2 regions of the Nocardia aegles genome follow, and region 1 is predicted to be linked to the other one. Evidence: predicted binding sites of a transcription regulator. Region 1 holds the regulator's gene; the other holds the start of a gene.
What was found. Region 1 encodes HspR, which represses chaperone genes until heat shock. Its sites were predicted from a motif close to ANNTGAGTNNNNNNNACTCANNT; they were not measured.
Positions count from the first base shown of each region.

Region 1 (3,412 bases):
CGCCGAGCGGCGAGCCGAGCAGCCACTGGTCGCCGATGGCGGTCTGGCCGACGATGGCCGAACTGACCCAGCCGCCCAGCACGCTGCGGACGTGGAACTCGATCTCACCATCGGCGTTCGCGGGTACGGCCGGCGAGAGATAACGCCACATGCGCGGCCGCGACGGGACCTGCACGCTGAGGTATTGACCAGCGGCGTAGCGCATCGGCTGGTCCAGTTGCAGCCGGACGACGACCAGATTGGGCAGCACCTCCCGGCGCTCGATCACCGTTCCGGTCCACACCGACGGCGTGGTCTCCTTCTCCGCCGCCCCGATCATGGTGTCGGAGATGATCTCCAGGCCCTCGTCCCAGGCCCGGTCCACCTCGTCGGTCCACATCTCGGTGCCCGCGAAAATCTGCACCGCGGTCTTCAGCGCGGTGGCGACGGCGGCGTAGTGCTCGGGCTGCACGCCGTACTTGCGGTGGTCCCTGCCGAGTTGGGCCAGGAAGGGCAGCAGCTTGTCCGGCTCCTCCAATCGGTCCAGCGCATAGGAGATCGCCTTGACCAGGCGGTCGCGCTGGGCGTCCATCGCGGCGGGAAAGAAATCGCGGACGTGCGGGTAATCGGTGAACAAGATCGCGTAGAACGATCTCGCCAGTTTCTCCGTCCCCCCATCCTCCGCAGCAACCGCCTTGAATGTAGTCCTGATCAAAGCGACAGTGCGTGAATCCATTGGTCTCACAACCCCATTTCGCCCTCGTTCACGAACCATGCCGGCGAGTGAGGTGCTGCGGGGCCACTCGACAGCAGCCGATGGAAAGGAGTGTAGGCGAGGTTTGCCAGCTACGGAATCTTTCGAAGGAACATACCGCGCGCTATTTCACCGAAACGAGGGGTATCCAACGCGAAACGCCGGAGAAACCGACTGCGAGACCGCAGATTCGGCCCGAATTCAGTCGTGCGCACACCGAATTACCAAGGCCCGCCCGAGGAATTACGTCCCGATTGGTCTGTTCTAGCGACTTCGGGGCAACACTCCGAGCGCCCGCGGGAGATCGAATCGGACAATCCGAACAGGTTGCGTAAACAGATCTACGTCAGAAATTTACAGTTGATCGAAAACGAAATGCACATGGCCGCACCAAATTCCGCCGAAAACGTACTGGTTTACCTTCAGCAAATATCTATGACAACGGCCGGTAACGACGACGGCCCCGGCGCCGGATCGCGATGTGCGACCGAGGCCGGGGCCGACGTCGTGCCGGTTATCGTCTGCGCTGCCCGTCCTCGCGACGGTGCCGCGGCTGCCAGACGACGAGTGCGGTACTGCGCTGCTGCGGAGCGAGATCCGGACGGTACGCCGCCCGCGTCCGCTCCAGCTCGGCCGACAGTTCCGCGACCTGCTGGCGCAGCTCCTCCACCTGGTTGGTCAGTTCGATGATGCGCTTGATGCCCGCCAGGTTGACGCCCTCGTCCTGGGACAGCCGCTGCACCTCGCGCAGCAGCTCCACGTCCCGGGCCGAGTAGCGCCGACCACCGCCCGAAGTACGTTGCGGCGTGACCAGTCCCAGACGGTCATACGTGCGCAGCGTCTGCGCGTGCATGCCGGCCAGCTGGGCCGCCACCGAGATCATGAAGAACTCGGCCCGCGACCCGCCGGACGCGCTCTTCGGTTCCGAGGACATCACGCACCTGCCCATCCCGCACGTGGATCGAAGCCGCCTGCCCGCTCGGCCTCTTGATAGCGCTTCAGCGCCTCGACGGCGTTGTCGTCCAGCTTCTGCGGCACCGCGACCTTCACCGTCACCAGCAGGTCACCCGCGCCGCCGCCGCGCTTGGGCACGCCGCGGCCGCGTACCCGCAGGGTACGGCCGTCGGCGGTGCCGGGAGGCACCTTGACGCCGACCCGGCCCTCCAGCGTGGGCACCGAAACGGTAGTGCCGAGGACCAATTCACTGTAACTGACCGGCAGCACCAGGGTCAGGTCATCGCCGTTGCGGCCGAAGACCTTGTCCTGGCTGACGTGGACGGTGACATACAGGTCACCCGAGGGCGCCCCGCGCAGTCCCGCCTCACCCTGACCGGCCAGCCGGATCCGTTGCCCGTCACCGACTCCAGGAGGAATCCGCACCGTGATGGTGCGCGTGCGGTTCTGGATGCCGCTGCCATGGCAGTCGAGGCACGGGTCGTCGATGATCGACCCGCTGCCCCGGCACTCGTCGCACGGCTCGCTGAAGCCGAACGCGCCCTGGTTGCGGCTGACGATGCCGGTTCCGTTGCAGATCGGGCAGACTCGCGGACTCGTGCCCGGTTTGGCGCCGCTGCCGTGACACGTGGTGCACGGCGACGGGCTGGTCATCCGCAGCGGAACCGTGACACCCTGGGCCGCCTCCCGGAAGCCGAGCGTGGTCTCGGTCTCCACGTCGGCGCCGCGCCGGGGGCGGCTCGACGTCCGCGCGCCGCCCCGGTTGAACAGACCGCCGAGCAGGTCGCCGAGGCCACCGTCGGCGGCACCGGCGGCGCCGCCGAAGATGTCCCCGAGGTTGAACTCCTGCGAGAAGCCGCCGCCCGCACCGGCGCCGAAGCCACCGCGACCGTAGCCCCCACCCGCGAAGAGCTTGCGGGTGTCGTCGTACTCCTTGCGTTTGTCCGGATCCGACAGCACGGCGTGCGCCTCGCTGACGGCCTTGAACCGCTCCTCGGCTCTGGTGTCACCGGGGTTGGCGTCCGGATGCAAGTCGCGGGCGAGCTTGCGATAGGCCTTCTTGATCTCGTCCTGCGAGGCGCCGGAGGAAACACCCAGCTCCTTGTAGAAGTCCTTTTCGATCCACTCCCGCTGGCTCACCGAGCATCTCCTCCTCTCGCGTCCTTATTGATCGTTCGCGCCGGCATCAACATCCGATGCCTCTTCGGTCGGTTGAACAGCGTTTTCCGTCAAATCGGCTACGCCGTCGGTTACCCCGACGAGCGCGTGCCGAAGCACCCTATCGCCGAAGCGATAGCCTTTGCGCATCACAATGCCGATCACCGGGTCATGGCCGGAGCCCTCGTGCTGCACGGCCTCGTGCAGGGTCGGGTCGAAAGGCTCGCCCTCCGAACCGAACTCCTCGAGGCCCTGCTTGAGCAGCGCGGCCGACAGCTTGTCGGCCACCGACCGCAGCGGACCGGACTCCAGGTCACCGTGCGCCCGCGCACGGTCGAGATCGTCGAGCACGCCGAGCAACTCGGTGACCACCGACGCCTTGGCGTTGTCGATGACGGCCTTGCGGTCGCGTTCGACCCTGCGCCGGTAGTTGGCGTACTCGGCGGTCAGCCGCTGCAGGTCGGCGGTGCGCTCGGCGAGCTCGCCGCTGATGGTGTCGGCGAGGGCGTCGTCGTTGTCGATATCCACGCCCTCGTCCACCTGCGGGGCCTGCGCGGCCGCGGCGCC
Region 1 is NZ_JBQWRI010000005.1:58,115-61,526, reverse strand. It holds gene ACT89H_RS15960 (globin domain-containing protein) at 1-715, opposite strand, end outside; gene ACT89H_RS15955 (heat shock protein transcriptional repressor HspR) at 1,248-1,667, opposite strand; gene dnaJ (molecular chaperone DnaJ) at 1,667-2,827, opposite strand; gene grpE (nucleotide exchange factor GrpE) at 2,852-3,412, opposite strand, start outside.

Region 2 (3,412 bases), on a different contig from region 1:
GACCACCAGGCGGCGAGCGGTCCAGGAACCGGCCGGTCCGGCGGCGGTCACCGCGTCCGAGGTTTCGGTGAGTGCCGCGATCTCGGCGCCCAGCACGAATTCACCACCGGCGCAGCGGACTTCCTCGGCCAGTGCTTCGGTTACCCGGGTGAAGTCGATGATGCCGGTGTCGGGCACGAACAGGGCGCCGACACCGGTGACGCGCGGTTCCCGCCGCGTGAGTTCCACGGTGTCGATCAGTTCGACGGCCACGCCGTTGGCGACGGAACGTTCGTGCAGTTCGAGCATGCGTCCGTGCTCGGCGTCGTCGGTGGCGACCAACAGTTTGCCGCAAACCCGGTACGGAATGTCGTGTGCCGCCGCGAAATCCTTGGTCCAGCGCGCACCCTGGCGACACAGCGTGGCCTTCAGACTGTCCGGCGGATAGTAGATGCCGGAGTGGATGACACCACTGTTGTGCCCGGTTTGATGGACGGCCAGACGCTCGGCCTTCTCCAGCAGCACCAGGCTCGCACCGGGATGGCGCGCCAGGATCCGGTGCGCGGTCGCCACGCCGACGATGCCGCCGCCGATGACGCAGAAATCGTAGGCGCTCATGCCGAGCAGGGTAAGCGGTCGGTCACACCAGGGCGGAATCGCGTTCCGTGGGACGTGGGCGCACCGCAGGGCGAGTCGGATCCCCGCGTTCATGACGTCGATGTTTCCGTGCACACACGGGCGGGTAAACATCGAGGAGCGGGCGAGCGCCATTCTCGACTGCCAGCTCGAGACACCGGCCAACGGCGTCCGGCCGTCGACATGACCACGGCGCACCCAAGTGTGGCGCTCGCCCGCTCCGGGTCAGGCGAACTGGCCCGCAGTCCGTCCTTCGCCCGTCGGACCCGCGAAAGCCTGTGCGAGAGTGAGCCATTCCGCGGCGTCCTCGCCGTGTGCCACGACCGCCAGATCGTCCGGATGGCGGCGCTGGGTCACCAGAAGGCAGAAGTCGAGTGCCGGTCCGGTCACCCGCTGCTCGGCGTCCGCGGGGCCCCACGACCAGACGGTGCGATCCGGTGCGGTGAGTTCGACCCGGAATTCCGCTGCGGGCGGGGTCTTTCCGTGCACGGTGTAGGCGAAGTTCCTGGTGCGCACGCCGATATGGGCCACGGTGCGCAGCCGCGCGGTAGGCGAGCGGTGCACGCCGAGAGCATCGGCCACGTCCTGCCCGTGCGCCCACGTTTCCATGAGGCGAGCGGTGATCATCGACGCGGCGCTCATCGGCGGACCGAACCACGGCAGTTTGCCGCCCGCGGGCACGGCGCGCAGCGCGGCCACGAGCGACGCGCGCCCACGCCGCCAGCGATCGAGCAACTCGGCGGGCGGTTCGGTGGCGGCCTCCTCGGCGGCCTCGTCGACGAAGGCGGGGACGCGAGGGCCGGCCGCGGCCAGCAACCGCTGGAAGCGCTCGGTATCCGTGGTGGCGATCGTCGCGATCTCGTCGGTCCAGGCCAGATGCCCGATCTGATGCGCGATGGTCCAGCCGGGCGCGGGTGTGGCGCGCGACCACTCCTCGGGCGCCAGGGGGGCGACGAGTCGTTCCAGATCCGCGCATTCGTCGGCGAAATCGCCGAGCAGCACCTCTAGGTCAACCATCTGTTTCCCCTGCCGGTCCCGGGCCCACCGCTTCGTGTGCCACCGCCGTCCAGCATCGCAGCGGGGTAGAGAATCGGCAATCACGCTGTTGCGTCTCGGCGGCGGCGTGCCTGCTACCGACGTTCTCATTGCCTTGGACGTTCTCATCGCCTCGGACGTTCTGATTGCCTTGGACGTTCTCATTGCCTCGACGGAATGTCGACGCGAAACGCGGACGCACCGGAGCGGGGATTCGCCGTCAGCGAACGGACCGGTCGACGCGGAACAAACCCATACCCCCAGGGGTTGAGTAGGCATCGCTCAACTTTTGGAGGGTCGAAGACGTGACTACACCCCAGAACCTGCCGGTGCTGTTCCTGACCGATCCGATCGTGCTGCCGGGCATGGTCGTGCCCATCGAACTGGACGAATCGGCGCAGGCCGCGATCGATGCCGCGCGCGCCGCCAAGACCGACGCCGTGCTGCTCGCGCCGCGGCTGAACGAGGGCTACGCCACCTACGGTGTGGTCGCCACCATCGAACAGGTCGGCCGGATGCGCGGCGGGACCCCGGCGGCGGTCCTCAAGGCCGAACGGCGCGCCAAGATCGGGCACGGTGTCACCGGTCCCGGGGCCGCGCTGTGGGTCGAGGCCGAGCCGGTCGAGACGCCCGCCGCGGACGGCCGTACCAAGGAACTGGCAGGCGAGTACAAGAAACTGATCGTCTCGGTACTGCAACGCCGCGAGGCCTGGCAGATCATCGACGCGGTCAATCAGCTGACCGACCCGTCGGCCATCGCCGACACCGCGGGCTACGCCCCGTACCTGACTTCCGATCAGAAGCGGGAACTGCTCGAGACCCCCGACGTGGTCGAGCGGCTGACCACCCTGATCGAGTGGACCAAAGCGCACATCGCCGAGGCCGAGATCAGCGAGAAGATCAGCGAAGACGTGCGTGCGGGCATGGAGAAGAGCCAGCGGGAATTCCTGTTGCGCCAGCAGCTCAACGCGATCCGTAAGGAACTCGGCGAGGACGAGCCGGACGGCGCGGACGACTACCGCACCCGCGTCGAGCGGGCCGACCTGCCCGACACCGTGCGTGAGGCGGCGCTGCGAGAGGTCGGCAGGCTGGAACGAGCCAGCGATCAGAGCCCGGAATCCGGCTGGATCCGGACTTGGCTGGACACCGTGCTCGAGCTGCCGTGGACGGTGAAGACCACCGACAGCGCCGACGTCTCGGCCGCCCGCGCGGTGCTCGACGCCGACCACCACGGCTTGGAAGAGGTCAAGGACCGCATGGTCGAGTACCTGGCCGTCCGCGCTCGCCGGGCCGCCCGCGGCTTGGAGATCGTCGGCGGCCGCGGGTCCGGCGCGGTGCTGGTACTGGTCGGCCCGCCCGGCGTCGGCAAGACCTCGCTGGGTGAATCCGTGGCGCGAGCCCTCGGCCGCAAGTTCGTCCGGGTGGCGCTGGGCGGCGTCCGCGACGAGGCCGAGATCCGCGGGCACCGTCGCACCTACGTCGGAGCGCTGCCCGGCCGGATCGTGCGGGCCATGAAGGAAGCCGGTTCGATGAACCCGGTCGTCCTGCTGGACGAGATCGACAAGGTCGGCTCCGACTTCCGCGGCGACCCGGCGGCCGCCCTGCTCGAGGTGCTGGACCCGGCGCAGAACCACACGTTCCGCGACCACTATCTGGATCTGGACCTGGACCTGTCCGACGTGCTGTTCATCGCGACGGCGAACGTCATGGAGACCATCCCCGGCCCGCTGCTGGACCGGATGGAACTGATCACCGTCGACGG
Region 2 is NZ_JBQWRI010000007.1:8,111-11,522, reverse strand. It holds gene lhgD (L-2-hydroxyglutarate dehydrogenase) at 1-597, opposite strand, end outside; gene ACT89H_RS19625 (TIGR03084 family metal-binding protein) at 841-1,632, opposite strand; gene lon (endopeptidase La) at 2,016-3,412, shown strand, end outside.
Region 2: a site for HspR is predicted at 1,916-1,938, ahead of lon (endopeptidase La). Genes of this name have one in related genera too.